2 regions of the Hoeflea sp. EC-HK425 genome follow, and region 2 is predicted to be linked to the other one. Evidence: riboswitches for the same ligand, from Rfam matches in the RefSeq annotation. Region 2 holds a riboswitch; the other holds the start of a gene.

Region 1 (14,816 bases), 150 kb from region 2:
CTCCCGGATCTCGTAGAACTGCGTCAGGGCCTCGCGGACCAGTGTTTGCTTGATCCCCGGATAATGCACATCGACAATCCGCTGCAGCGTCTCCATGTCGGGAAAACGGATATAGTGGAAGAAGCAGCGGCGCAGAAATGCGTCGGGCAATTCCTTCTCGTTGTTCGATGTGATGATGACGATCGGCCGCTGTCTGGCCCGGATCGTTTCGCCGGTCTCATAGACAAAGAACTCCATGCGATCGAGTTCCTGCAGCAAGTCGTTGGGAAACTCGATATCGGCCTTGTCGATCTCGTCGATCAGCAGCACCGTCTTCTTGTCGGCTGCAAAAGCTTCCCAGAGTTTTCCACGGCGAATGTAGTTGGCCACGTCGTTGACACGCTCATCACCAAGCTGGCTGTCGCGCAACCGGCTGACCGCATCGTACTCATACAGCCCCTGATGCGCCTTTGTGGTGGATTTCACCGACCATTCAATCAGCTCCAGTCCCAGCGCACTGGCGATCTGCACGGCAAGTTCGGTCTTGCCTGTGCCGGGTTCACCCTTGACCAGAAGCGGCCGCTCGAGCCGGATCGCGGCATTGACCGCAACGGTGAGATCCTTTTCCGCCACATAGGCGGACGTGCCTTCAAACTGCATACTTCCTCCATACACCGCCTGTCGGGCGGCTTGGTTCGATCGCATCTTCAACACCACACTCGGGCGCGGGACGCAACCCGTTCGCGGGAATGGCATTTCCCCGCGACGACGGTTTGCGCCAGATCAAGGCGGCGCCCGCAAGGGCGCGACAGGATGAGTCTGAACATGCCGAGAGCATCAACTGGAGAATGACATGACGCTTTACCACATCCATCTGGTCATGGCCCGCAACAAGGAATTCCCCGAAGGCAACGTCCATCGCGGCTATGACATTCATGCGCCGCTGGACCAGGAAGGCCATCTCGACAAGGCCGCCTGGGAAAAGGCGCCGTCATCTTCGACGGTGGTGCGGTTCTGGGATGGCGAGCGCTCGGAACTGGGCTATCTCGTCCATCACCCGAAAGTCGGCTGGGCATTCGATTATGACCCCGCAGATGATGACGACGATGAAACCGGTTTCAGACTGTCCAATCACGTCTTCAAGACCGGGGAATACATCTCCATCCGCGATCACGGTGCGGACGAGTTGCACACCTTCGTCATTGCCTCGGTGACAAAGGCGGATTGATTCCGCCCCGCTCTGATCAATCGGGATTTGTCGCGCCCGGGGCGAGATGCCGCGGGCGCGATTTTATATTCAGCTGCCCTCGATTTCCTCGCGCAACATCTCGAGCTCAAGCCATTCGCCTTCCATCGCCTCGATCTCGCCCTTGAGGGCGTCGTGGGTCTTGGCCCGGGCGGCAAACCCGTCCGGGTCCTTGGCAAACAGCTTGGGATCAGCCATTTCAGCCTCGATTTTCGCAAGCTTCGCCTGCGCTTCCTCGATCTTGACCGGAAGCGATTCCAGCGCAAATTTCTGCTTGTAGGACAGCTTGCGCGATGCATCGCGATTGCCTGCCTGCGGTTTCGGCGCCGGGGCCGCGCTGCCGCTTTCCTGCGCTGCGCGGGCCTTGGTCTCCCGCGCCTCCGTGCCCCGTTGTACCAGCATGTCGGAATAGCCCCCGGCATAGGCGATCCAGCGCCCGTCCGGCTCCAAAGGGTTCGCCGGCGCCAGCGTCGAGGTCACCGTACGGTCGAGAAAATCACGGTCATGGCTGATCAGGATCACCGTTCCCGGATAGGACGCGACCACCTCCTGCAGCAGATCAAGCGTTTCCATGTCGAGATCGTTCGTCGGCTCATCAAGGATCAGCAGGTTCGACGGGCGCGACAGGATCCGCGCCAGCACCAGCCTCGCCTTCTCGCCGCCGGATAGGTTGCGGATCGGGGTCCGCGCCTGCTCTGGCTGGAACAGGAAATCCTTCATGTAGCCGGTGACATGCTTGGCTTCGCCGTTGACGATCAGGCTGTCACCGCGCCCGTCGGTCAGATAATGCGCCAGCGTTTCCTCCGGATCGAGCACCTCGCGTCGCTGGTCGAGAACCGCGATGTCGAGTTTAGAACCGTGCCGCACGAAACCGGTGTCGGTCTCGAGTTCGCCGATCAGCATCTTCAGCAGCGTCGTCTTGCCTGCACCGTTGGGGCCGACAATGCCGATACAGTCGCCGCGGTTGATCCGCATCGAGAAATCGCGCACCACCGCCGGCGCGCCGTCATAGCTCTTCGAGATGCCTTCAGCCTCGATCACCAGCTTGCCCGAATCGCGCCCCTCGGCAACCTGCGCATTGATCCGCCCCTGCGGTCCCTTGTGGCCGCGGAACTCGGCGCGCATGGTCTTGAGGTCGGACAGCCGCCGCATGTTGCGCTTGCGCCGTGCCGTCACGCCGTAGCGCAGCCAGTGTTCCTCGCGCTCGATCTGGCGTCCAAGCTTGTGCTGCTCAAGCTCCTCGGCTTCCAGCACGGAATCCCGCCAGGCCTCGAAATGCGCAAATCCCCGGTCAAGCCTGAGCGACCTGCCCCGGTCAAGCCATATGGTCATTCGGCTGACGCGCTCGAGAAACCGCCGGTCATGCGAGATCACCAGAAGCGCACTGCGGCTGCGTGTCAGTTCTTCTTCCAGCCATTCGATGGTCGGAAGATCGAGATGGTTGGTCGGCTCGTCCAGAAGCAGGATATCCGGTTCCGGCGCCAGCACCCGCGCCAGCGCCGCGCGGCGGGCTTCGCCTCCGGACAGCGTCTGAGGATCGGCTTCACCATCCAGCCCCAGATGCTCCAGCAGATAGCTGACCCGGTACGGATCATCGCTTGGCCCCAGACCCGCCTCGGCATAGGCCTGGACAGTGGCAAAGCCGTCGAAATCCGGCGCCTGCGGCAGATAGCGGATGGTCGAGGACGGATGCCTGAAGATTTCGCCTGTCTGAGGTTCAACCTGTCCGGCGGCGATCTTCAGCAGGGTTGACTTGCCCGACCCGTTGCGGCCGACAAGGCAGATCCGGTCACCCGGTTCGACCTGCAGCTCGGCCCCGTCAAGCAGCGGCGTACCGCCAAAGGAAAGCCCGATATCGTCAAGTTTCAAAATGGGAGGCGCCATGCTCAGGCTCCGGAAAAGTCGTGAGGACGGGCAATGATCAGGGCCCGTCCGGAATTCAGGCTGGCCGTCAGCCGGCCCTCGGCCACATTCGAGATGGTGCGCGACGCACCGAAAGCAATGTCGGCTTCATCAAGCGGATATTTCGCACCCGAAAGCGAAAGACCCTTGAGGGCGGTAAAGGCAACGACCGAGAACAGCGAGCCGGCGGGAAGATTGAGCTCACGCGATCCCGGCAAGAGCGGAACCGCTTCCTCGGCGCCCGAGGTCAGCACGACGTCAAGACCTCGCTCTGCCAGCGTGACGGCCTGCAGCAGATGTGACAGCGCATGATCGGTGCGGGCGCCGCCAAACGAGCCGATCAGCACCAGGCGGGTCGCGCCGCGTTCGATCGCCTGTTCGATGGCCAGTTCGCCATCGGTGAAATTCTTCTCGGCCGGGAACGGCATCCGCGGCGTGGCCGCATGTGTCTCGGACAGCTCGGGCGGCGTGGAATCGAAATCCCCGACCCAGACTTCCGGCAAAAGTCCGAGGGCCTGTGCATGCCGCATGCCGCCATCGGCCGCGATCGCCCGCGCGCCTCTGGTCAGTTCCACGACACGGTCGTCAATCTCGAGCGCCCCGCCGAGCAGGATGGCAAATGTGGAATTTGAACTCATGGCGCATGCCAATAGCAGCTTTGCGCGCACTTGCCAGCGTCTGGAAGAAATTCTATGTCTTGTCTCGCTCTAACGGGGTGCCTGGCGTCTGCCGGGCTGAGAGACCTGACGGTCAACCCGAAGAACCTGATCCGGTTTGTACCGGCGGAGGGATTAGACGTGCACACCGCGCCTATTCCTGTTTTTCGAACCAAGGAGGCGCGAGCAATGCGCAAGTACCGTTTCTTCCCTGCGGCTGCCCTGGCAGCCATTCTCCCGTTCACCGCCAGCCCGGCGTTGAGCGCGGACAGGTCGCTGACCGTCTACACCTATGAGAGCTTCATTGCCGAATGGGGGCCGGGCCCGAAGATCGAGGCAGCATTCGAGGCCGAATGCGGCTGTGATCTGAAATGGGTGGGCATCGCCGATGGCGTGGCACTCCTCAACCGTCTCAAGCTCGAGGGTGAAAAGGCCGAAGCCGGCATCGTGCTCGGGCTCGATACCAATCTGGTCGCCGAAGCCAAGGCCACCGGCCTGTTCGAGGCCCACGATCTCGATACCGGTGCCGTTTCGGTTCCCGGCGATTTCAGCGACGACGTTTTCATTCCCTATGATTACGGCCATTTTGCCGTGGTCTATGACAGTGAGGCGATCAGCACCCCGCCCGCAAGTCTTAAAGAGCTTGTCGAGGGCGACCCGGAGCAAAAGATCGTCATCCAGGATCCCCGCACCTCGACCCCGGGGCTTGGTCTGCTGCTCTGGATGAAGTCTGTCTATGGCGATGATGCCGCCCAGGCCTGGGAGAAGCTTTCCGGGCGCGTACTGACCGTGACGCCGGGATGGTCGGAGGCCTATGGCCTGTTCACCTCGGGCGAAGCGCCGATGGTGCTGTCCTACACCACCTCGCCTGCCTACCACATGGTCGCCGAAGACACCGAGCGTTACCAGGCCGCTGAATTCTCCGAAGGTCACTACCTGCAGATCGAGGTCGCAGGCCTGCTCGCCAACGCGCCCGAGAAGGATCTCGCCAGGCAGTTCCTGAGCTTCATGATGACGCCCGGGTTCCAGAACGAGATCCCGACCAACAACTGGATGATGCCGGCAGCACCGGTCACCATGGACCTGCCGCAAGCCTTCGCCACGCTGGTATCGCCGGAAAGGACATTCCTCTATTCGCCGGAGGAAGTGGCCGAAAATCGCGCTGCCTGGATCGATGAATGGCTCGGCGCCATGAGCCGCTGAACCGGCTGTCATGCTGACCCGGGCCGAACACCGCACAGCGAGAACGGGTGGATGGAGCGCCCTCCTGTGTGTCGGCCTTGGGCTGGCGGCACCCGTCGCCGTGCTGATTTCACAAGGCATCGAAGCGGCTCCATCGACAGAGCAGGGTACCTACCTGTTCCGCATCACCCGGTTCACGCTGCTGCAGGCGGGTCTGTCGACCTTTCTCAGCCTCTTGCTTGCCGTACCGTTGGCCCGTTCGCTTGCCCGCCGCCCCGTCTTTCCGGGGCGGCGCTGGCTCATCAGCCTCTTTGCCGTCCCACTCGGTTTGCCGCCCTTGGTGGCCGCGCTCGGCCTGATCGAGATCTGGGGCCGTAATGGTATCGCCAACAAGGGCCTGTCCGTCCTGGGCTTCGAGACACCCTTTTCGATCTACGGACTCAGCGGTATTCTCATCGCCCACGTGTTCTTCAACCTGCCGCTTGCCGTACGGCTGATCCTGCCGGCGCTGGAACGCCTGCCAGCCGAATACTGGAAGACCGCGGCCAATCTCGGCATGAACGGTTTCTCCTTGTTCCGCCTTGTCGAATGGCCTGCCATTCGCCGTTCAGCGGCGGGTGCGGTAGGGCTGGTCTTCATGCTCTGCGCTACCTCGTTCACGCTGGTGCTGGTACTGGGCGGCGGACCGGCCGCAACCACACTGGAGGTGGCGATCTACCAGGCGCTGCGCTTTGACTTCAATCCAGGCCGCGCCGTGCTGCTTTCATTCATACAGGTCGGACTGACCCTCATCGTCATGCTCTTCCTCAGACTGTTCTCGGTTCCCACGGAAGAAGGACAGACCAGCGGCGGCCGCACCAGTCGTCCGGATGTCCGCGGTGGGCTGCATATGCTGCCCGACGCTGTCCTGATCGGCCTGGGCCTCGTTTTTGTCGCCGCGCCCATGCTTGCAGTTCTGGTGTCCGGGTTGAGTGCCAACCTGCCCCGACTTCTTGGCGACACTCTGTTCTGGCGCGCGGCGGTGACCAGCCTGTCGATCGGCATTGCCGCTGCCACCCTTTCGGTCCTGATTGCAAGTCTGCTTGTCCGTGGCCGCTATTCGGCGGGTAATCGTCCCGGATCACCGATACTCGCTGTTCTGGCGGGACTGTCAGGTGCTGCCGGCTCATTGACCCTGCTGGTGCCTCCGGTCGTCCTCGGTGCCGGCTGGTTTCTCATGTTTGGAGGCACCACCGGCCAGCTGCTGGCCCCGCTCGCAGTGATCGTGCTGGTCAATGCGCTGATGGCGCTGCCCTTTGTCATGCGGGTGATCGAACCCGCGCACCGCAACACCATGGAACGCAATGGACGTCTTGCCGTGTCCCTCGGGCTCGTCGGCCTCAACCGCCTGCGCCAGATCGACATTCCGGCCATGATGCCGGCATTGGCGACCGGCTTCGTCTTCGCGGTGGCCCTGTCACTGGGTGATCTGGGCGCGATCGCGCTCTTCGGCAGCGACCGCATCATCACCCTGCCCTGGCTGCTCTATCAGAAACTTGGTAGTTACCGGACTGCTGACGCCGCCGGCCTGGCGCTGCTTCTGGGAGGCATCACGATGGGGTTGATGGTGCTGGCCGACCGGCTGGGAAACCGCCAGCGAAGTGAGGAGCGATGACGCAAGAGCCGGCAATAGCCTTCGAAGACGTCGCCTTTGGCATTGGCGATCTCAGCGCCGCATTTTCCTTCGAACGCGCTGCCGGATCCGTCACCGCCATTCTCGGACCTTCTGGGGCAGGCAAGTCGACCCTGCTCAACCTTGCCGCCGGGTTCCTGACCCCGACTGCAGGCCGCATCGGACTCAATGGCAAGGACGTGACCCGTCTCGCGCCGTCCGAACGTGGTGTTTCCATGGTGTTCCAGGACAACAATCTGTTTGCCCATCTCGACATTCGCACCAATATCGGCCTCGGGCTCGATCCGGCGTTGCGGCTCGACAGAACCGCCTGGTCGCAGGTCGATCACGCGCTCGACCGTGTCGGCCTCGGGGGCTTCGGCAAGCGGATGCCGGCAACCCTGTCAGGCGGCGAGCAGCAACGCGTGGCGCTGGCCCGCGCTTTTGTCCGGCGCCGGCCGGTTCTCCTGCTTGACGAACCTTTCGACGGGCTCGGCCCGGGGCTTGCCGCCGACATGCTCGACCTCATGCTCGAGATCCGCGCCGAAGTCGGTGCGACCGTGCTGATGGTCACCCATGACCCCGATGAAGCCAGTGCCGCGGCTGATCAGATTCTGTTCATAGCCAGGGGCCGCATCGCTGCGGACGCACCTGCCGCGGGATTCTTCGACCGTGCAGATCTGCCCGACTTGCTTGCATATCTTGGCAACGGAGCCAAAAGACGAGGCGGCGCCACAATTTAGCCGCGAGCGTTTGGCACTGGAGAACCGGCGCAAATTGGGATAGACCAGAGCCTTAAATTCCGGCCTGTGAGATTTTCAGCTTCCGTCCCGGCATTACGATGACCAGAAAACAATCCGGACCATGGCCAAGATCGCTGCGCCCCATACAAGATTGATATCCCCGCCCCTCCGCAACCGGCTGCGCGCTGCGCTGCTCCTGTCCGGCAGCCTGCTGTTTTTGTCCGCGTGCCAGACACTGGGCGTCGACGTCTATCAACCGACAGTGGCGCCATCGGCGACGCCGCAGACCGCCGAGAAGGCAGGGGCTTCCGACCCCCGCACCCGCATCGGCGCCAACGAGCATCCGCGCATCATCGCCAGCTATGGCGGAGAATTCCGGGATGCCAAGACCGAACGGCTGGTCGCCCGCATCGTCGGTGCCCTGACGCTGGTGTCGGAGAACCCGAGCCAGGCCTATCGCATCACCGTGCTCAATTCTCCCGCGGTCAACGCCTTCGCCTTGCCGGGCGGCTATCTCTATGTCACCCGCGGTCTGCTTGCGCTTGCCAATGACGCCTCGGAAGTGGCTGCCGTCCTGTCGCATGAAATGGCCCACGTCACCGCCAATCACGGCCTCGAACGCCAGCGGCGCGAACAGGAAGTCGAACTTGCCGGACAGGTGGCCGAGGAATTGTTCGCCAATTCAATCGATGGCCGGCGCGCGGTCGCCCGCGGCAAACTCTCGCTCGCAGCCTTTTCGAGAAACCAGGAACTGCAGGCCGATGTCATCGGGGTCCGGATGCTCGGCGAAGCCGGCTACGACCCCTATGCAGCGGCACGGTTTCTTGAATCGATGAATGCCAATCAGCAGTTCAGCTCGGTCGATCCCGAGTCGGATTCAAGCCTCGACTTCCTGGCAAGTCACCCCAACGCACCCCAGCGGGTGCAGCTTGCCAAGAACCATGCCAGGGCGTTCGGGATGGAAGGTGTGGGTGACCGCGGTCGCGACTACTATCTCGAGGGCATTGATGGATTGCTGTTTGGCGACAGCCCCAATGAGGGCTATGTGCGCGGCACCGAATTCCTGCACCCGGTGCTGGGTATCAAGTTCAGGGTACCCAATGGCTTCCGCATCGACAACAATGCAGACGCGGTCCTGGCGACCGGCCCCGGGGATCTTGCGATCCGCTTTGACGGCGTGACCGACAACGGCCGTCAGTCCTTGTCCGATTACATCGCCAGCGGCTGGGTGACCGGGCTTGATCCAGCCTCGATCCGGGAAACCAGTGTCAACGGTCTGCCTGCGGCTGTTGCGCGGGCAAGGGCGGATCAGTGGGATTTCGACATCACCGTGATCCGGTTGAAGGACCGTATCTACCGGTTCCTGACCGCCGCCCCGACCGGCAGTGACAGGCTGGAGCCCACGGCCTCGGTGGTTCGCGCCGGCTTCAGCAGGATGTCCGCCATGGAGATAAGGCAGCTGCAGCCTCTGCGCATCCGCATCGTCACCATAGCCCCCGGTGACACGGTGGCTTCGCTTGCCGCCCGCATGCGGGGCGTGGAGCGCAAGGTTGAGCTTTTCAGACTGCTCAATGCGGTTGCGCCCGGAAGTTCTCTCGCGCCCGGCCAGAAGGTCAAGATTGTCACGGACCGGTGAGTGAAAGCTTCAGGCCGCAATCGGCTGCAGCCTTTTCGATCAATCATCTCCAGCTGAAAGCGAACTTATCCGACGGGCTGTCGAACCATAAGGTGGCACGTCGCAAGCGCCGCCAGCATCCTGCGACACCGTTCGGAGCGCGCAAGACCAGGCTCAAACAACGTCATCGAAAAATGGCAGGCTCTAAAGGCTGGCAATTTCCGGCGTCGAGGTCGTCAGCACGGCGCGCAGTTTCTCCAGCGCGCGATTCTCGATCTGGCGCACACGCTCCTTGGAGATACCGAGTTCCGAACCGAGTGACTCAAGCGTCGCACCGTCTTCGCTCAGCCGCCGCTCGCGGATGATCCGCAATTCCCGCGGGTTAAGTGTGTTGAGCGCATCATCGAGCCAGATATTGCGGCGTTCCTCGTCGATGATGGTCGACACCTGCTCGTCGGGCAAAGGCTCTTCGCTCTTGAGGAAATCCATCCGGTCGGAGGCGCTGCCCTCGTCACCATTCGACATCGGTGCATTGAGAGAGGAATCGGAGCCGGAAAGCCGGGCATTCATCACCTCCACATCCTTGGCGTGGACACCAAGCGTGTTTGCGATCTGCGAGTGAATGGCGCTCTCGGTGAGCGAGGGATCGTCCTGCGCCAACCGCGCCCGGAGCCGCCTCAGGTTGAAGAACAGGGCCTTCTGGGCGGAACTGGTGCCGCCACGCACGATTGACCAGTTGCGCAGCACGTAGTCCTGAATGGAAGCCCGGATCCACCAGGTTGCATAGGTCGAAAAGCGCACATCCCGGCCCGGATCGAACCGCGCCGCTGCCTCGAGCAGGCCGACATGGCCTTCCTGTATCAAGTCGCTCATTGGCAACCCGAAATTGCGGAATTTCGCCGCCATGGAAATCACCAGTCGCATGTGCGCCATTGTAATCTGGTGTAGGGCGTCCTGGTCTTTTTCGTCTTTCCAGCGAACAGCCAGGTCGTGTTCCTGCTCTCGCTCGAGGTACGGCGCTGCCATTGCGGCTCGCACCATCTGCCTGTTTGCGGAAATCGCTTTCATGACACCCTCCGGTCTTTTCGACTGATTTACTCACTCTACGCACGCGGGCGGAGAACGGATCATCACGACCGATGACATCGGCGTGATCGGGTCAAACAGGGCCGAAGCAGTCTAACCACCACTAAGGTGAAGGCAACAGCATCGAAATGGTTCCATAAACACTGAGGAAACATCAAGAGAAGTATTCGAACGAGCAGTATTCGATCCATACGCCAGGTATGGCCCGGCAAAATTCTGGCTAAGCCAGCCCCAGCCCGAGGACCGTTGCAACAGCCCCCGCCAGCAGGCATTCATAGCCACATGCAGCCTTGCCCTTGGAGATCCATACTTCACGTATGGCTTGGATTTCGCGGCAAATCCGGGGCTGGGCCAATCCTGTACGACTGGCCTGCAGACCGATCAGCTCACGCCCTATGGATGGGAAAAAAAGCCCGGGCGCGCTGGGCGGCCCGGGCTTACACTACCAGAATGTACGTTTGGAGGATTATGCAGCCTCTTCTTGCGCACCCTCTTCATCATTGGCCTTGCCACGCTTTGGGCCCTTGTTGAGATTGACCTCGATCAGGCGCACGGCCTCGGTTTCCGACATCTTGTTGACGGCACCCAGTTCACGCGCCATCCGGTCAAGCGCCGCTTCGTAAAGCTGGCGTTCGGAATAGGACTGCTCCGGCTGGTTCTCGGCGCGATAGAGATCGCGAACCACTTCCGCGATCGAAATCAGATCGCCGGAGTTGATCTTCGCATCATATTCCTGCGCACGGCGCGACCACATGGTCCGTTTCACCCGGGCGCGGCCCTGAACGACCTTCAGTGCGCGCTCGACAAAATCTGTTTCCGACAATTTGCGCATGCCGATTGTCGACGCCTTGGCGACCGGCACCTTGAGGCGCATCTTGTCCTTTTCGAAATCAATCACAAACAATTCAAGCTTGTGGCCTGCGACTTCCTGCTCTTCGATTGCAACGATCTGTCCAACGCCGTGGGCGGGATAGACGATCGATTCACCGGTCTTGAAACCCTGTCTCTGTGAAGGCTTTTTCTGCTGGGTTGTCATGCGTTTTCAAAACTCCCTGTTACGGAAACGGACACTGGGAGCCGGACATGACTTGCCCGGACCGGTCCTGCGATGGCCGGCAGGCCGATCGCACTGACAACGCTTTCAAGAGCTGGACAAGGCAAAAAGCCGCAGCCGGTCACCGCGCGGAATAAGGCAATCCGGCAGCATCGCGCTGCAAGGAAAAGACCACCGCTGTGAGGGACGTTTGCTTCCGTTTTTGCTTCTTGTTTCGCCCTGGCGGCGCCTTGAAGATGTCAGTAATAAGATATGTATCACAAAAAATGGTGTAAATCAATGATTTGCGCGAGCCCTCCCAAAGGCTGGCGCAAATCGTGCCGCGATTTGGTTAATCGTGCGGCGGTGCAACGGCCCCAACGCCGCGTTGCAGCAAAATCCTGACCGTCTCGGGCCCTGTCAGTCGCCTTCGCCGGGCTCCGGAGAGAAGTACTTCTCGAACTTGCCTTCCTGGCCGTCGAATTCCTTCGCGTCGTCCGGGGCTTCACGTTTGATTGTGATGTTCGGCCATTTGTCGGCAAATTCGGTGTTGACCTCGAGCCACTTTTCAAGCCCGGGCTCGGTGTCCGGCTTGATGGCTTCGGCGGGGCACTCGGGCTCGCACACGCCGCAATCGATGCATTCGTCAGGATGAATGACCAGCATGTTCTCGCCCTCGTAGAAACAATCCACCGGGCAGACTTCAACGCAATCCATGTATTTGCAGCGAATGCAGTTATCAGTCACCACATAGGTCATACGTCTCTCCTGAGGCTCCTAAGACGCCGCGCGTTCAATCAAACGCGCAAAAGGACGCCTTAGCACTTAAAACTGCTGCATATGCGGTTCGGCCAGATTGGCTCCTGCTGGACCACAGATACATCATTTTCAGAGCGTCACAGCGGACATCGCGCTCAAGAGAGCAAAGCCGCAGCTGTCACGATCAACGGCGGTGAGGTACCGGCTTTGACGCCGTATTGCAAGACATCAGATGCCGCCAAAGCGCCGCAGCAAGGCGCTCGCGGATAAACCTCGCTCCCCATGCGCGGGATTGGCGAATGAGCTTCTCCTCAGTGTCATAGGTCAAGACAATTTCATGCGTCATCGTCCGAATTGCGAAACTGATCTATTTTTCGCCGGTCACGCTTGGTCGGCCGGCCTGAACCGGGCTCGCGCTGCGCCGCTACCGTTTCGGCCTTGCTTGCCTCGGTCGGTTTTGGCGTCAGGTCTTCGTACAGCAGTTGCGCTTCAGGTGCCGGTCCACGGCGATGGCCACAGCCAAGGATTTTGAGCACCAGGATCCGCCGCTCAAGCGAGATGGTCAGGACATCACCCGGCTTGATCTGCGCGCTGGGCTGATCGATCTTCTCCCGGTTGACCCTGACATTGCCGCCGGAAACGAATTTTCCGGCGAGCGTTCGGGATTTCAGGATTCGGGCGAAGAACAGCCATTTGTCGATCCGCTGTCTTTCGCTCTGCTCCACCAGACCCGTGCCTATTTCTTCAGCTGGTCACGCAAGGCTGCCAGAGCTGCGAAGGGCGAATCCGGATCGATAGGCTTCTCCTTGCGCTGCGGCCGGTCGTTGCGGTTGCCACGGTTCGCATCACCGCCGTGGCCTGGCTTGTTGCCATGTCCGCCCTTGCCGCCCCGGCCGGGTCCGCCCTTGCCCTGGTGTCCCGGCTTTCCGCGGTGGCCCCGGTTGGGACGGCCCTCGCCATCGGCTGCAGCTTCGCCATCCTGCTTCTCACCGGACCGGGCGTTGCGGTTGCCACCGTCGCGACGGCCTCGGCCTTCACCGGGCGCATTGCGCGGCCCGCGCTGTCCGTCCTGACGGCCGCCGGGCCGCCACAGCAGCACCGGACGCGGCGCTTCCGCTTCTTCAGCAGTGTCAGCCTGTGCGGCATCACCTTGAGGCGCCTCGGTCTCACCGGCAGCATTTTCGGCTGCCGCCTCGGCCGGCTGGGCCGTTGGTGCGTTATCGGCCGCGGGGGATTGCGCGGCATCGGAAGCAGCTTCGGCAGCGGCGTCTTCGGAAGTTTCCGCTGAGGTCGAAGGTTCCTGGGCCGGTGCGGCGGGCTTGAGCGGGCGGTCCGCGGCAGTTCGCGAAACCACGACTTCAACCTTGGGGCCCTCGGGAGTTCCACCAGCGGTTTCCGCCTGCGCGGCCTCGAGACCGGCAAGATGAACCTGCGCCTCTTCGGCAGGAACCGCGTCCGCGCGATAACCGAGCCCCTTGAGGATTTCCTCGATGTCGTCCTGGGTGGCACCGAGAATGGAAAGCATCCCGGTCGTGGTGATGAAGCGACGGCCATCATAGGCCGCCTCAGGACGCGTCCCTTGCGTGCCCGGCTTCCACTGCAGCGCTGGCCGGATCAGATCCGCCAGCCGCTCTAGAATGTCGATGCGCACAGCGCGCTTTCCAAGAAACCGGAAGCCGGCCAGGCGATAGAACTCGCGGTCGATTTCGGGATCCGTGGCGACAGATGTGCGGCCAGCGGCCAGCAGCGGTGTCACGTCACCATAACCGGGCTTCGAAAACCCGTCATTGGCAAGCGCCCACAACAGCGTCACCAATTCGGCCGGCGCCGGCTTCAGCAAAGCCGGCATGAAGATGTGATAGGCGCCGAAGCGGATGCCGTATTTGCGCAAGGATGCGCGCGCCGACTGATCAAGGTCCTTGATCATCTCGGCCACGTCGCGGCGGAACAGGACGCCGAGGCTTTCGGCCAGCCGGAAAGCCAGTCCGCGCGCCAGTCCGTCAAGATCCTCGGCGCGGGTCAGATCGTCGAGCGGCTTGAGCACCGTGGCGATATGGTGATTGACGAACCGGTCGATGCGCGCGGCGACGAAATCCCGGGCGGTCCCGGTCAGCTGTTCGTCGGCCAGCAGGATGGTGCGCGGCTTGAGAATGTGATCGCCGCTTGCGAGCTTGGCAACGGGATCGCCCAGCCAGCGCACGGTGCCATCCGCCCCGATGGCGAAATCGGAATTGCCCGAGGCATGCAGGCGTGCTGCCCGCGCTTCGAATTCCAGCGCCAGCGCCTTCTGCGCGGCAGCCAGAACGGCCTTTGCGTCCGGCCCGTCCGCCGAGCTATCCGGCATGAACCGGAATCCGGCCAGTTGTCCTACGTGGTGACCTTCAACAAAGACATCACCGTTCACACTGATTTCAGCTTCGAGCATCGCGTTCTCTCTCAGGCGCCTCATGAGCACAGATGTCCTGCGGTCAACAAAGCGTTTCGTCAACCTTTCATGCAACGCATCGGACAAACGGTCCTCAATTTCACGCGTCTTTTCCTGCCAGTGTGTCGGATCGGCAAGCCATTCAGGTCTGTTGGAAACATAGGTCCATGTCCGGATCTGAGAGATCCGGGCCGACAATGTGTCGATTTCTCCGTCTGTGGAATCGGTGCGGCGGACCTGTTCGGCGAGGAAATCCTCGTTCACCGACCCGGTGCGGATCAGGTCCCGGTAAATCGTGGCAATCAGGTCGGCATGCTGTGCCGGAGCGATCCGCCGGTAATCCGGCAGCGAGCACACATCCCACAGGGTGGCGACCCCTTGCGGCGTGCTGGCAAGGTCGCGCACCTCGAAATCATTGACCAGGTGCTCGAGCGCGCGCTGGTCGACCGCCGGCAGAGCCCGGGTCAGTCCCTGCACTGCCGGAATCTGCTCGAGACTCGCCTGCAGCGATATCAGGCTGGAGAAATCGAGCTGCTTGG
Region 2 (14,816 bases):
CCCCGTGCCGCTGGATCAGCCGCAGCCCCAGCATGGTGCGCCCGACGACGGAAGATTCTTCCGGCACGATGGCCTCGACCAGGCTCAGCGACTTGCCCATCAGCCCGCCCTGGTCTTCCGTGCCGATGACATCGAGTTCGGCCGCACCCATGAAGGCCTCGATCTGCTTGGGATCTCCCTCCAGCACCAGGAAATCGCCTTCGCGGATCTCGCGGGCCTGGGAAAAGCCGGGCAGGCGCTTGCCCTGGCGCGCCAGCCCCAGGATGCTCACATCATTGTCGTCGGCGACCGGATAGAGTTCGCCCACCGACTGGCCGATCGATTTGGACCCTTCCTTGACGCGGGCTTCGGCGACGTAGAGACCGGCGTCCCCCTCGAGCGAAATCGTGTCCGCCCGCTCCGGGATCAGCCGCCAGCCAAGGAAGGCCACATAGGCGATGCCGGCGGTGGCAACCGCGATGCCGACGGGGGCGAAATCGAACATCGAATAGGGCGCACCCAGGACATCCTGGCGGTACTGGGCGATGACAATGTTGGGCGGCGTGCCGATCAGGGTGATCATGCCGCCAAGGATGGTGCCGAAGGACAGGGGCATCAGCGTCAGCGACACAGCCCGCTTGGCCTTGCGCGCGGCATCCATGTCGAGCGACATCAGCAGCGCCAGCGCCGCGACATTGTTGATGATCGCCGACAGCACCGCACCCACCACCGCCATGATGCCGATATGCACCGGAAGCGCCCGGTCGGGCCGGGTGACATAGCGGGCGATCATTTCAACGGCGCCGGAATTCATCAGCCCGCGCGAGACGATCAGCACGAGCGCGATGATGACCACCGCCGGATGACCAAAGCCGTGAAACGCATCCTCGGGCGCAATCAGCCCTGCCATCACGGTGACCATGAGCGCAACGAAAGCAACCAGATCGTAGCGGAAACGCCCCCAGACCAGGAGCCCGAACAGGACGACGAGAATTCCAAAAAGCATGATCTGGTCGGTCGTCATGGACTGTGCCTCTCCGCGGAATGAACGGACAACGGTTTTGAGGCCTTGGGGTTGCATAGCCACGTAGGGCGGTCAACTTTTTCCTGTCTGGTGGCATGCGCTGCCCGGAACGGTGAACGCGGGTCCGGGCAGCACTTGAGCCGCTGTTTCTATTGCGCCAGATACTGGTTGGTGTACCAGCCCGCAACATCCGGCATCTCCTTGTGCACGTCGCCATTGGCGTCACGCAGGATGCCGGCCTCAAACAGGAACCCGGTGATGCCGGTGATCAGTTCGGGATCGATCAGACCGACGGGCTCGCCCGGATCACGCAGATACCCGCCTTCGACAAGCGCTGCCATCGAGGCATGCACCAGCTCCGGATTGGAGAGCATGCCGGCGGTTTCAGAAACCAGGATATCGGCTGCCTCGGCCGGATTTTCCGCGGCGAAGGCGTAACCGCGCTGCGCAGCCTCGACGAAGGCGCTCGCGGTCTCTCCGTTCTTCGCAAGCCAAGTGGAATTGCCGCCCAGAAAGGTCGTGTGCTGGTCCGGTACGCCATAGTCGGAATAGTTGAACCAGCGTTGCGGGCGGTTGAGCAGGACCGAATTGACCCCCTCCCAGGTACTCACTTCCAGGGTGAAATCGACCGAACCATTGGCCAGCGCCTCGTAGGCCGAGGTCCCGAGCGTCACCGTGTCGAAACTGCCCTCGCCGCCGTCATGGCGGATGATCGAGGAGATCAGCGCATTTTCCCAGGCGCTGCCAAAGCCGGCATAGGTGAGGCCATCGAGATCGGCGGGGCGCTTTATGTCCTCGCGGTCGCCATTGAACACCAGCCGCCCGGTCTCGTGCTGTACAACCGCCATCACTGCCGTCATGTCGGCCCCCATGGAACGCTGGCTGTGAAAACCGACGGCGCTCAGGATGCCGAACTGGGCCACGCCGGTGGCAACCAGCGTGCCCGACGAAGTGTCGGTGTAGGGCAGGATCTCGACATCGAGGCCTGCGTCGGCGAACCAGCCCTTGGCCTGGGCCACATAAAGCCCGACATGGTTGGTGTTGGGCGTCCAGTCGAGCGCCACGGTGAGTTTTTCGGCTGCTTGCACGGGAACGGCAACAATCAGCGCAAGGGCTGTGAGAAGATGTTTCATGATCAGTCTCCGGTTTCGGTGAGAAGCGTGTCGAGAAGTTCGGCCTCGAGGCGGATGGCCCGGGGCGAAAGCGGGGCGCCGAGGCGCGGACGGCGGTCCGGCACCTCGAATTCGGCGATGATGCGGGCGGGACGGGGCGAGAGCACGTAGATCCGGTCCGACAGCGCCACTGCCTCGCGCACATCGTGGGTGACCAGAACCGTGGTCCAGTGCGCGTGCTGCCAGCGGCTCTCCAGCCAGCGCTGCATCTCCGTGCGGGTCAACGCATCGAGCGCCCCGAAAGGCTCGTCGAGCAATTGCACCGGCCGGTCCTGGACAATGGTGCGCATCAGCGCCGCGCGCTGACGCATGCCGCCCGAAAGCTGAGCCGGGTAATGACGTTCAAAGCCATCCAGTCCGAAGGTTGCAAACAGCGGCTGCACCTTTGCCCGCGCCTCGGCGCGGCCCAGACCCTGGACCTCGAGCCCGAGGATGACGTTGTCGATGATCCGCCGCCACGGCATCAGCGCGTCGCGCTGCGGCATGAAGGCAAAGGCTTGCGGGCTTTGATCAAGCGGTGCGCCGCCGACCCGGATCTCGCCGCGATCAGGCCTGAGCGCCCCAGTCAGAAGCCGCAACAGGCTCGACTTGCCGCAGCCCGAAGGGCCGAGTATCGAGACGAACTCGCCTTGAGCAACATGCATCGATACACTATCGAGCACAGGCATGCCGCCAAGCGAGAGACCGATCTTGCTCAGTTCGAGCGCGCTCATCGCCCCGCCCCCGCCTGCCGCCATCCGAGCACGATCCATTGCATCAGCGCCGTCGCCCCGAACAGGGCAAGCGTCAGGGCCGAGCTGATCACCACGGCGGCAAGCATCAGGTCCGGCCGGAAGCTGTTCTTGGCGTTGAGAATGACGATGCCGAGCCCGGCGCGGGCGCCGACATATTCGGCAAAGATCGCCGCCACCACCGCATAGGTGATCGAGATCCGCAAGCCGGCAAAGAAGTAGGGCATCGCCGAGGGAAACCGGGCGCGGCGGAAGATGCCTACCCGGGACGCGCCCATCGAACCGAGCAGCGCCTCGATCTCGGGTTCGGTCGAGTCGTAACCGTCGACCAGCGCGATCAGCATCGGGAAAAAGGTGACAAGCGCCACCAGCAGGATCTTCGGCGTCAGCCCGAAGCCGAACCACAACACCACCAGCGGCGCGATCGCCACCAGCGGCAGGGTCTGGCTGATCACGAACACCGGAAACAGCGCCCGCCTCAGCCGAGGAACGAAATCGATCAGCACCGAGAGCGTAAAGGCAAGCGTGAGCGAGAAGGCAAAACCCGTCAGCGTCGCCTGCAGCGTCGGCAGCGTGTTGGCCCACAACAGCTCGCGATTGGCGGCGATCTGGCCGATCACCCGCGACGGCGCCGGCAGAACCAGCGCCGAAATGCCCGAAACACGGACGTAGATTTCCCACGCCGTAAGTGCCGCCGCGACACTGAGAATGGCAGGCAGGCCCTGGCGGATCTGGGTTGAAGCGGTGCGAATGAGGGACGGCATGCAGCCACCAGGCCGCGCCGCCGGCGCGCCGGACGATGAACCTGTCATGGAATCAGCCGATGGACGGGCTGTTGGCGGAAACCGTCAGATCGATGGTCACGTGACCGGCGGGCGGCCCGAACCGGCAGAAGGCTTCCTGCAGGGTGGCAAACACCGGCCCCGAATCACCGATCAGCCGGGTGCAGAAATTCTTCGACCGGTCAAAACTGCCGCTCGATTTCAGAAAATCGATGCAGCCCATGATTTCGGCCATGTGGTCGCCCGCGCCCATCACGTAAAGCGAAAACTGCGCCCGGGCGGTCTCGCCGGTCTGCGGCGCGTCGCCAAGCGCGGCAAGTGCCGCCGCCTGCCGCGAGCCGAGCGGCTCGGACGGATTAGCGAGCGCATTGGTCTGGCAGATCGGATCGTCGGGTTCGCCCGGACAGCCACGCGACAGCGTCGCCCTGAGCACCACGTGATGCCGGCTGGCAGCGGCCGCCACGTAAAGGTCGCGCAGCGCCGGAAACAGCACCTCCGGCGGCCCGACAACCAATGTGGAGATATCGTCGGTCTCGATCCTGAGACGATCGCGATACGGATCAAGCGCCGAAAGCGACGACAGGATGACATCCACGAACCCGTCGGTCATGGGGTAAAGGGATACTTGCGCGCCTGCGAACATCTTGGTTCCTCCTTGCTACGCTGGCATTATCCAGATCAGCTTCGAGGGTCCGTGGGCTTGGCGCCCGCATCTCAGCCGCGGCTCTACGCGGCACCCCTGTGGTGAGGCGTATTCAACAGGCTTTACATGCAAATGCAAGTGCTTTCGTTCGCCGCCGCGACAGATTTTTCTGCCGCGTTCGCAACGGCATTGCCAGCGCTGCGGTTTCATTCAGGGCTGCGGGTTGGAGCAAGATTGCCGTGTCAACGAACGGATGAAAGAGCCACCGCCGACATCGTGGGCGACCCGGCGTGCGGCAACACCGCCTTACAGGCTGGCCCTGCCCCGGCGTGCGCGGCGGTCGCCCGCTTTGCCGCTTTCGGCAGGCCCTTCGCCAGCTATGCCGTCAAGATGCTCGCCCCAGACGATATCCGTGTTGCGTCCGGAGATCTTGGCCCGGTAAAGTGCGACGTCGGCTGCTTTTGTGCACTCCGTCAGCGACGTTCCGGCCTGGGGAGCAAGTGCAATGCCGGCCGAGAAGGACAACGCGACGCCCTTCAGTTCCACAATGCTGTGGGTGGCAAGTTCGTGCCGCCACCTGGCACATCGTTCGAGCGCCTGGTCGCGGCTCGTGCCCGGCAGCACGACGAGGAATTCCTCGCCGCCATGACGGAACGCCATTTCCGAGCCGTGCAGGCTGTCGCTGAGGATGCTTGCGAAACTCGACAGGACCTTGTCTCCGACATCGTGCCCGTACCGGTCATTGACCTGCTTGAAGTAATCGAGATCCAGGACGATCAGCGATACCGGCGCCTCCTCGCTCGCGCTGGATATAACGGGCGGGATGACGGTGCTGGCGTGACGCCGATTGTAAAGGCCGGTCAGGTGATCGTGAAAGGCCTGCTGTTCGAGCTGTTCCTGCAGGCGCAGGTTTTCCTCAAGCCGCAGCTTCAGCGCCTGCCCGGCATCCGCGAGGCTTTTCTGCGCGGCTTCGCGCACTGTGACGTCGCGCAACACAACCATGACGCTGCCTTGCCGGCCCCAGCGCTCCAGCGGCTGCGCAGATACCTCGAAAATCGTCTCCATTGCCTCGAAATGGATGATCGGCTTCGTCGATTCGGCCTGGGTATCTCTTGCGATAAAGGCCATCAGCGGGTGGGAAGGCGGAAGCTTCGTCCCCACGGTTTCGGCACTGAACCCTGTCAGCTTTTCTGCCGCGGGATTGGTCTCGAGAACCAGACCGCTTGGATCAAGCACAATGATCGGATCGCGCAGAATAGAGAAAATGATGTCCCGGGCAATCGGCGGTGCAATGAACAGCTTTCCGCGATGTTGCGCGAAGAGCACGGCCATCACCGTCGCGCTGAAGGCGAAGGGCGTCGGATCGTCATCGAACAGCCGGAACTCGAACAGCACGAAAGCCGCGTTGCATCCCCACGGTACGCATGTTGCGATCAGGAGCGCCACCATTTGACGCCTGTGCAGACGAGCGGCGCGCTTCAATTGGGAAATCGACATCAGGCAGGCAAGCAGCATGCACAGATACATCCCCCCCAACAGCGCGTAGAACAGCCATCCGTGCGAGAAGCTCGGCCGTTCTTCGTTGATGACGCCGGTATAGATCCAGTGATGATAGCCATCCGTCAGGGCGGCCAAACCGGCGAGCGCGCTGATCACAAGCATGATCGTGATTGGCAGGCGCCTGGTGACCTGGCTGAAGCCTGCATGGTCGAGAAATCCTGCCGACCAGAACAGCGGTGTCGCGACGATACCGAACCAGGCCAGCCTGCTGAACAGGATCTTGTCCGACAGCTCCTCACTGTTGAGGCGGAGCACGACCATGGCGATCCACCAGACCGATGCCACGGCTGCCAGCCCGAAGGCCACTCGCCCCGGTGCTTGCGGCGATCTGATGATTCGCCCGACCACGAGGATCGCGAGCAACGCGATCACAAGCAGGATCGGGGTCGAAAAGCTCATTGTCAGTCCTTCAGGCAATCAGGCAGCGCGGGCTCACTGCGCGCTGTCCATTTACTTCTGATCCAGTCATAACCGCGTTTTCCTAATGAAGCTTTGCCATGAGCCGAAATATCTCGCGGGCCATCAGATCTGGCCCGGCCAAGAACTGCATTTCTGCAAAAGGGCCAGAGATTGCAGCGAGCCTGCTGCAACCGTACGGCAGTCGGTGGCAGCGCAACCCTCTTATCCCGCAACCCTCTTCTCTTGAACCCTTCCGCCGCCCCACCATATCTCCCACCATGAAACGTCGCTCCTTTCTCAAATTTTCAGCACTCGCGGCCCTTTTCGGGGTTGGCGCATCAGGGACCGCCATGGCTGTCGCACGCAATTCCAATCCCTATCATTCCGGTCCGCTCAGCGATCATTTCGACGGGGTGCGGTTCTTCAACCCTGACGGCGCGGAGCCCAAGGGGTTTTCCGATCTGTTGAAATGGAAATTCGGCGGCAACCAGGCAAGCTGGCCCAGATCCGTCAAGAGCCCGTTCGCGCCAGCCCGCCCGGAGCCGCGCGTGGAAGGCGACCGGTTGCGCATCACCATGGTCGGCCATGCCACCATGCTGATCCAGACCGCCGGGCTCAACATCCTTACCGATCCGGTCTGGTCGGACCGCGCCAGCCCGCTCTCCTTTGCCGGGCCGAAGCGCGTCACCGCACCCGGCATCGCCTTCGAGGACCTGCCAGACATCGATCTGGTGCTGCTCAGCCACAACCACTACGACCACCTCGACCTGGTAACCCTGGCGCGGCTGAGACTGGCGCACAATCCGCTGGTCATCACGCCCCTTGGCAATGACGCCATCATCAAGTCGCACGTTCCCACCATGCGGGTGATGACGGGCGATTGGGGCCAGTCGATCAAGTCAGGCCCGGCGACGGTGCATTTCGAACCGTGCCATCACTGGTCGGCGCGCGGCGTCAACGACCGCTCGATGGCGCTCTGGGCGGCCTTCGTGCTCGAAACCCCGGGCGGCAAGATCCTGCATATAGGCGACACCGGCTTCGACAACGGCCGGCCTTACAGGAATGCCCGCGAGCGCCATGGCAGCTTCCGCGCCGCGATCCTGCCGGTCGGCGCCTACGAGCCGCGCTGGTTCATGAAGGACCAGCACCAGAACCCGGACGAGGCAATCGATGGTTTCCTGCTGTCGGGCGCCGAATTTGCGCTTGGCCATCACTGGGGCACGTTCCAGCTCACCGACGAGGGCCGCGACGCGCCCGCCGAGGTGCTGCAGGCCAGGCTCGCCGAGAAAGGCGTTTCCAGGGACCGCTTCCGGCCGCTGCATGTCGGCGAAGCCTGGGAACATCCGCTGACCGCCTGACCGGCAATTCGGCATGCCTGATCCGCAAGACAGTTGGACAGGCACGCAACAACGTGTATGCATCGCCCACGCCGGTTCCTCTCAAACGGCGATACCGCACATCCCGTCTCGTCAATTCTGCTAGGAACACTTTGCCATGGCTCTCAGACTGGTTCTCATGCTGGCTGGTGCCATCATCATCTATCTCGGCCTTGATCTCGGTCTGGGCGGAATGCGCACCCTGGGCTGGCAGGGTTCGACCGATTTCATCACCGTCACCGACCCCGCGCGGTTTGCCGTGCAGGACAATCACGCCCGCTTTGTTGGCGGTGTCTGGCTTGGCGTCGGACTTGTGCTGCTCGCCGGCTCCTTCGCTGTCGCCCATTTCCGCACCGCGTTGATCGCCATGTGCGCGCTGGTTTTCGTCGGCGGGTTGATGCGGATTGCCTCCGGCGATACCGATACCATTCTCGCCATGCAGGTGCTGCCGTCGCTGCTGGCCGAACTGGTGCTTTTCCCTGCCCTCGGCTTTTGGCTTTTCAGGACGCAACCCGGAACCCGCGCCGACGCCCGATAGGCGCCGGCACTGGTAATCACGCGGCTTTTCAGCCATATAGAGCCCGAGCAACAACGGGTGCACGCGATGGGATCGATGGTTCCTTTTGCCAAGATGAACGGACTGGGCAACGACATTGTCGTCATCGACATGCGTGGCAGAACTGATGCCGTGACCGCAGAGGCCGCCATTGCGCTGGCAAGCGGCGACCGCACCGGTTTCGACCAGATCATGGCAATCCACGACACCGATATCGACGGCGTGGATTACCGCATCGACATTCTCAACCGCGACGGCTCCCGCTCCCAGGCCTGCGGCAACGGCACACGATGCGTTGTCCAGGCGCTCGCCTCGGAAACCGGACGCAAGAGTTTCACCTTCAAGACGCTTGCCGGCATCCTGACCGCCGAAGAGCATGAAGACGGGCTGATTTCGGTCGACATGGGCGTGCCCGAATTCCGTTGGGACCGGATCCCGCTGGCCGAAGAGTTTTATGACACCACCCGCATCGAGTTGCAGGTCGGACCGATCGACGACCCGGTGCTGCATTCGCCTTCGGTGATGTCGATCGGCAACCCGCACGCCATCTTCTGGGTCAAGGAGGACGTCTGGTCCTATGATCTCGAGCGCTTCGGGCCTCTGCTGGAAAATCACCCGATCTTTCCCGAACGCGCCAATATCTCGATTGCCCGGGTCCTGAATGACCAGACGCTTGATCTTCGGACCTGGGAACGCGGTGTCGGCCTCACCCGCGCCTGTGGCTCGGCCGCCTGTGCCGCCGCGGTCTGCGCCGCGCGCACCGATCGCACCCGCCGACGCGTGACCGTCAATGTGCCCGGCGGCCCGCTTCACATAGACTGGCGCGCCTCCAACCACGTGATCATGACCGGACCGGCGGAATGGGAATTCTCGGGAACCGTCGATCCGCTGACCGGAGACTGGAAGGCGGACGAGGCGGCGGCGTGAGCGGCGTTCGCGTTCTTACCCTCGGCTGCCGGCTCAACACCTACGAATCGGAAACCATGCGCAAGGCCGCCGAAACGGCGGGCCTCAACAACGCCATCCTGGTCAACACCTGCGCGGTAACCGCCGACGCGGTGCGACAGTCGCGCCAGACCATCCGGCGGGCACGCCGCGACAATCCGCACGCCCGCATCGTGGTTTCGGGTTGCGCCGCCCAGACCGAACCCGAAACATTTGCCGCCATGGACGAGGTCGATGCGGTGATCGGCAACGACGCCAAGGGCCAGGCCGCGACCTATCGCGGTCTGCCCGATTTCGGCGTCTCCCATAGCGAGAAGATCCGCGTCAACGACATCATGTCGGTACGCGAGACCGCGCCGCAGATGATCGAGGCGGTCGAAGGCCATACCCGGGCTTTCGTGCAGGTGCAGAACGGCTGCGATCATCGCTGCACCTTTTGCATCATCCCCTATGGCCGCGGCAATTCCCGCTCGGTGCCGATGGGGGCGGTGGTCAGCCAGATCGAAAAACTGGTCGGCAACGGCTACCAGGAAGTCGTCATCACCGGTGTCGACGCCACCAGCTACGGCGCCGACCTGCCGGGAGGCCCGACCCTCGGTACTCTGGCCAGGACCATTCTCAAACAGGTACCTGACCTCAAGCGATTGCGGCTTTCGTCGATCGATTCGATCGAGGTGGACAAAGCCCTGATGGACCTGATTGCCAATGAACCGCGTTTCATGCCGCATCTGCACCTGTCGCTGCAGCATGGCGACGACCTGATCCTCAAGCGCATGAAGCGGCGGCACAGCCGCGACGATGCGGTTCAATTCTGCCGCCAGGTGCGGGACTTGCGGCCAGGCTTTGCGTTCGGCGCTGACCTGATCGCCGGCTTTCCGACCGAGACCGAGGAAATGTTCGCCCGTTCGCTCGACATCGTCGAGGAATGCGGCCTGGCATTCCTGCATGTCTTTCCCTATTCGCCGCGGCAGGGAACTCCGGCGGCGCGCATGCCGCAGCTTGATCGCGCGCTCATCAAGCAACGCGCGGCGCGCTTGAGGGAACGCGGTGAACAAGCCTATGATGCCCATCTCTCGGCGATGGCGGCGGCGGCTGAAACACATAGGGTTATGGTCGAGTTTTCTGGCACGGCGCGGACAGAAAATTTCACCCCGGTGGTTGCGCCCGGCGCGCCACGGGGCCAGATGGCGCTGGTAAGGGTCAGTGGCCGCACCGCAGATCACCTGACCGGCGAGATCGCCGTAACGGATCATATGGAAATCGCAGACGTCGCCGCAGGCTGACGCGCAACAAGATACAGGACCGGAATGGCGCTCAACTTCATCAAAAAGGTTTTCTCCTTCGGGCGGAACAAGGAAGAGGCGCCGGCGCCCGAACCCGCCGAGGAAACGTCAGCCCAACCCGCCGGCGAAGAACCGGTGACAGACGACGCAGCGGCTACCGGACGGGCCTTCCCACGCGACGGCGAGATGCAGTTCACACCGGAAACAGCGGCTGGAAACGCCGGCGAATCCCCGGCACCGGCGGATGAATCCCATGCCGGTGAGCCGCCGCTCCCAGCCTCTGCCACCGATGCTGACGCCGGTACGGTCGAAAGCGCTCCCAGGAATGACGACGCTGCTGCGGATACAAGCAAAGCGGCCGAGGAAGGCGTCGCGCCCGATGCACTTTCCTCCGATCCCACGCTTCCCGCCGCCCCCGCGCCCGACGCGGGAACCGCACTGGAAGCGCGAGACCAGGACCCGTCCGGTACAGCGGCCAGCGAAAGCCTGCCGGACGACGGCGGCGCCATGCAATTCACCCCCGAGACGGCCGGCAACGCCGCGCGACCGACGCCTGCGCCCGCTGATGAAGATCATGCCGGAGAACCGCCCCTCCCGGTCGACGCCAGCAGTCCAGCCGCGACCGGCGTGCCCGAAGGCAGCGGTACCGGCTCCACGGACGAGGTTCAGCAGGCACCCGAGGATCTCACCGCTGATCCGGCAATCCCGCCCGCGCCTGAGCCGCAAGCAGAACCCGTAGCCAGCTCAGAGCCCTCAGCCACCTCGGAGCCGCGCAGGCTCGTGGTCCGCGACACGGTCTCGCAGGCGGAGCCGGAAAAGGCGCCCGAACCGGTCGTCGAGGACCGAGGAAACTGGTGGCAGCGCCTGCGCCAGGGCCTGTCGCGCACCTCGGGCCAGCTCACCGGCCAGATCACCGGCATCTTCACCAAGCGCAAGCTCGACGAGGAGACGCTCGAGGAGCTCGAAGACATCCTGCTGCAGGCCGATCTCGGCGTCGAGACCGCGATGCGGATCACCGACGCCCTGTCCTCGACCCGCTACGGCAAGGACATCTCTCCGGCCGAAGTGCAGAAGGTGATGGCCGACGAGATCACCAGGGTTCTGGGTCCTGTGGCAAGACCGCTGGAGCTTGATCTCAGCCACAAGCCGCATGTCATTCTGGTGGTCGGCGTCAACGGCACCGGCAAGACCACCACCATCGGCAAGCTCGCAGCCAAGCTCAGCTCCGGCGGGCTGAAAGTCACGCTTGCAGCCGGCGATACCTTCCGTGCTGCCGCCATCGAGCAGCTCAAGATCTGGGGTGAGCGCACCGGTTCGAAAGTGGTCTCGACCCGGCTCGGCGCCGATGCTGCCGGCCTTGCCTACGAGGCCTTCGAGACCGCCCGCGAGGATGGCGCCGACGTGCTGATCATCGACACCGCCGGCCGCCTGCAGAACCGCACCGAGCTGATGGACGAGCTCGCCAAGGTGGTGCGCGTCATCGGCAAGCTCGATCCGGAGGCGCCGCACACCGTGCTGCAGACGCTTGATGCGACCACCGGCCAGAATGCCTTGAACCAGGTCGAGATCTTCAAGAACGTCGCCGGCGTCAACGGCCTGGTGATGACCAAGCTCGACGGCACCGCCCGCGGCGGCATTCTCGTTGCCATCGCCGCCAAGCACAGACTGCCGGTCTACTTCGTCGGTGTCGGCGAAGGCGTGGACGACCTCGAACCCTTTGAGGCGGCCGATTTCGCCTCGGCAATCGCCGGAGAACCAAAATGAACGACCGCAACAGCACAACACCCCGGCCAGCGGATCCGGAGGCCGGCGACACGGCACCGCACATTTTCGAAAGCGATCCCAACGCCCCCGACCGCAAGCGCATCAATCCGCTGCTGAAGATGGTGCTGGAACTGGGACCGCTCCTGGTCTTCTTCTTCGCCAATGCGCGCGGCGAATGGATTGCCGAGCGGGTGCCGTTCCTGGCCGATATCGGCGGCCCGATCTTCGTCGGCACCGCCTGCTTCATGATCGCCACCGCGATCGCGCTGAGTGTCTCCTGGGCGCTGACCCGCACCCTGCCGATCATGCCGCTGCTCTCGGGTGTCATCGTGCTGGTCTTCGGCGCCCTGACGCTCTGGCTCCAGGATGAGATCTTCATCAAGGTCAAGCCCACGATCATCAACACCATGTTCGGTGTCATCCTTCTCGGCGGACTCCTCTTCAAGAAGTCCTTTCTGGGCTACGTGTTCGATTCCGCCTTCCGTCTCGACGCCGAGGGGTGGCGCATCCTGACCATGCGTTGGGGCCTGTATTTCCTTCTGATGGCGGTGGTCAACGAAGTCATCTGGCGCAATTTCTCCACGGACTTCTGGATCGCCTTCAAGGTCTGGGGCAACATGCCGCTGTCGATCGTCTTCACCATCATGCAGCTTCCGCTGATGCAGCGGCATGCCCTGCCGGAAGAGGATGAGGAAAAGGCGAAGGGTTAGAAACGCCGCGAGGGTCACGACGGGAATGCGGAACGCGACTTACGGCACAGCGCTCACCCTGATGATCGGCTGGCTGATCTGGATCGGCAAGCCGGTACTGATCCCGATTCTTGCCGCGGCGATATCGGTCTACGTGCTCTCCACCGCCGCCCAGAGCATGCAGGGCCTCCCCATCATTGGCCGGCTGCCGGCCTGGGCAAGACGGGTGCTCATCCTTCTTGCCTTCGTCCTGGCAGTGGTGCTTCTCTTCGTGCTGGTCATCGACAACATCGCACAGGTGGCCGCAGCCCTGCCGCGTTACGAAAGCAATCTTCAGGCGCTTGTCACCCGCTTTGCCAGCCTGCTCGGCATCGACGACGAGCCGACCTGGGCAAACCTGCGGCGGGCGACGCTCGACCAGGTGGATTTCGGATCCTGGATTGCGCCGGCTTTGGCCTCGCTGCGCGGGTTTGGCGGGACACTTTTCCTGGTGGTGCTCTATGCCAGCTTCTTCATGGCCGAACGCGGCATGATGGCGCGAAAGGTGGTGAACGCGCTGGGCGGAGAGGAGGCCGGCGCGCGCGCGCTGTCGCTGCTCGCGCGCATCAACGAACGGATCGGCGAGTACCTGTTCGTCAAGACCGCCGTCAACCTGATCCTCGGCGCAATCTCCTACGTCATCATGCTGGCGCTCGGCATCGAGTTCGCTTTGTTCTGGGCGGTGCTGATCGCCTTCATGAACTACATTCCCTATATCGGCTCGCTGATCGGCGTGATCTTTCCCGTGCTTCTCAGCCTTGCGCAGTTCGGCACCCTGTGGATGGCGGGCGTGGTGCTCACGTCGCTCACCGCAGCGCAGGTTCTCGTCGGCGCTTATCTGGAGCCGCGCATGATGGGCCGCGCATTCAACCTCAGCCCGCTGGTCGTGCTCCTGGCGCTGGCATTCTGGAGCACGCTGTGGGGCTTGCCCGGTGCGCTTCTGGCGGTGCCGATGACCGCCAGTCTCGTCCTGGTCTTCGCCGAGATCAGGACAACCCGCCCCATCGCCGTCATGCTCTCGGCCAGCGGGCGGGTGTGAGACTGGAGACGATACCCAACTGCGTCACCGAGCATTCAGAACCGGATGCTTAAGCCGCTGGGGACCGTCTAGCCCGCTGGGGAACTCGAAGCGGGAGCGAAACCCTACCCCGGATTCGCAAACGGCCCGGCATACCCCTTCGCCATCACCTCGCGCTCGTGACCGAGCATCCAGTGCACCGTGGGGAAGGCGATTTCGTCGACCGGGAGATTGTCCCAGTCGAACAGCTTGACCTCGAGGCTTTCCTCGCCCACCCCGAACAATGTCCCGCCGGCCTCCGGATCGATCAGTTCGGCGCGCCAGATCAGCTGCACCTGGCTCAGATGCGGAACGGAATAGACCGCCAGCAGCTCACCGAGCTTGAGCTGTGCCAGCGCCTCTTCGCGCGCCTCGCGCCGCGCCCCGTCCTCGGGCGATTCATTGAGCTCCAGATAACCGGCCGGCACTGTCCAGAAGCCGCGGCGCGGCTCGATGGCGCGGCGGCACAGCAGCACCTTGCCTTCGTGCCGGACCACCGACCCGACGACGATGCGCGGGTTCTGGTAGTTGACGAAGCCGCAGGTGGTGCAGACATCGCGCTCATGGGTATCGCCGTCGGGAACCAGGCGGTGGAAGGTTTTGAACGTGTTCATGAGGCAAAGATAGAGCCACCGGTGCGCCAAGGCGAGAGCGGCGTGATGGCTTTCGCGATAAAAAACAGCCAACGGTGGGTCAGTGGAAAACAGACGGGCAGGCCGGCGCAAACCGACCACTCAGCTTGCCGGGGCAACAGCCTTTTCGATCGCCGGCAGCAGTTTGTCGCGCAGGCTTTCAACCGTGAACGGACCGATCTGCT

The links. A riboswitch is a leader RNA that binds a small molecule or an ion and turns the genes downstream of it on or off. The one in region 2 is predicted to bind thiamine pyrophosphate.
Region 1: it holds a riboswitch for thiamine pyrophosphate, as region 2 does, so the genes downstream of both, thiB (thiamine ABC transporter substrate binding subunit) here and SPHINGO391_RS23700 (YkoF family thiamine/hydroxymethylpyrimidine-binding protein) in region 2, are expected to answer to the same signal.

Annotation. Positions count from the first base shown of each region.
Region 1 covers NZ_LR701572.1:4,550,031-4,564,846, reverse strand. Annotated here, with positions in the region: gene SPHINGO391_RS24425 (MoxR family ATPase) at 1-639, opposite strand, end outside; gene SPHINGO391_RS24420 (hypothetical protein) at 833-1,207, shown strand; gene SPHINGO391_RS24415 (ABC-F family ATP-binding cassette domain-containing protein) at 1,277-3,109, opposite strand; gene SPHINGO391_RS24410 (thiamine diphosphokinase) at 3,112-3,765, opposite strand; TPP riboswitch at 3,829-3,935, shown strand; gene thiB (thiamine ABC transporter substrate binding subunit) at 3,973-4,986, shown strand; gene thiP (thiamine/thiamine pyrophosphate ABC transporter permease) at 4,997-6,619, shown strand; gene SPHINGO391_RS24395 (ATP-binding cassette domain-containing protein) at 6,616-7,359, shown strand; gene SPHINGO391_RS24390 (M48 family metalloprotease) at 7,481-8,995, shown strand; gene SPHINGO391_RS24385 (RNA polymerase factor sigma-32) at 9,179-10,042, opposite strand; gene SPHINGO391_RS24380 (CarD family transcriptional regulator) at 10,527-11,096, opposite strand; gene fdxA (ferredoxin FdxA) at 11,514-11,852, opposite strand; gene SPHINGO391_RS24370 (RNA-binding S4 domain-containing protein) at 12,188-12,577, opposite strand; gene SPHINGO391_RS24365 (helicase-related protein) at 12,589-14,816, opposite strand, start outside.
Region 2 covers NZ_LR701572.1:4,400,242-4,415,057, reverse strand. Annotated here, with positions in the region: gene SPHINGO391_RS23720 (SLC13 family permease) at 1-1,003, opposite strand, end outside; gene SPHINGO391_RS23715 (ABC transporter substrate-binding protein) at 1,153-2,136, opposite strand; gene SPHINGO391_RS23710 (ABC transporter ATP-binding protein) at 2,139-2,888, opposite strand; gene SPHINGO391_RS23705 (ABC transporter permease) at 2,885-3,670, opposite strand; gene SPHINGO391_RS23700 (YkoF family thiamine/hydroxymethylpyrimidine-binding protein) at 3,723-4,331, opposite strand; TPP riboswitch at 4,326-4,439, opposite strand; gene SPHINGO391_RS23695 (diguanylate cyclase) at 4,638-6,290, opposite strand; gene SPHINGO391_RS23690 (MBL fold metallo-hydrolase) at 6,569-7,648, shown strand; gene SPHINGO391_RS23685 (DUF4345 domain-containing protein) at 7,785-8,204, shown strand; gene dapF (diaminopimelate epimerase) at 8,271-9,149, shown strand; gene mtaB (tRNA (N(6)-L-threonylcarbamoyladenosine(37)-C(2))-methylthiotransferase MtaB) at 9,146-10,450, shown strand; gene ftsY (signal recognition particle-docking protein FtsY) at 10,475-12,214, shown strand; gene SPHINGO391_RS23665 (septation protein A) at 12,211-12,924, shown strand; gene SPHINGO391_RS23660 (AI-2E family transporter) at 12,950-13,981, shown strand; gene SPHINGO391_RS23655 (NUDIX hydrolase) at 14,086-14,613, opposite strand; gene SPHINGO391_RS23650 (DsbE family thiol:disulfide interchange protein) at 14,734-14,816, opposite strand, start outside.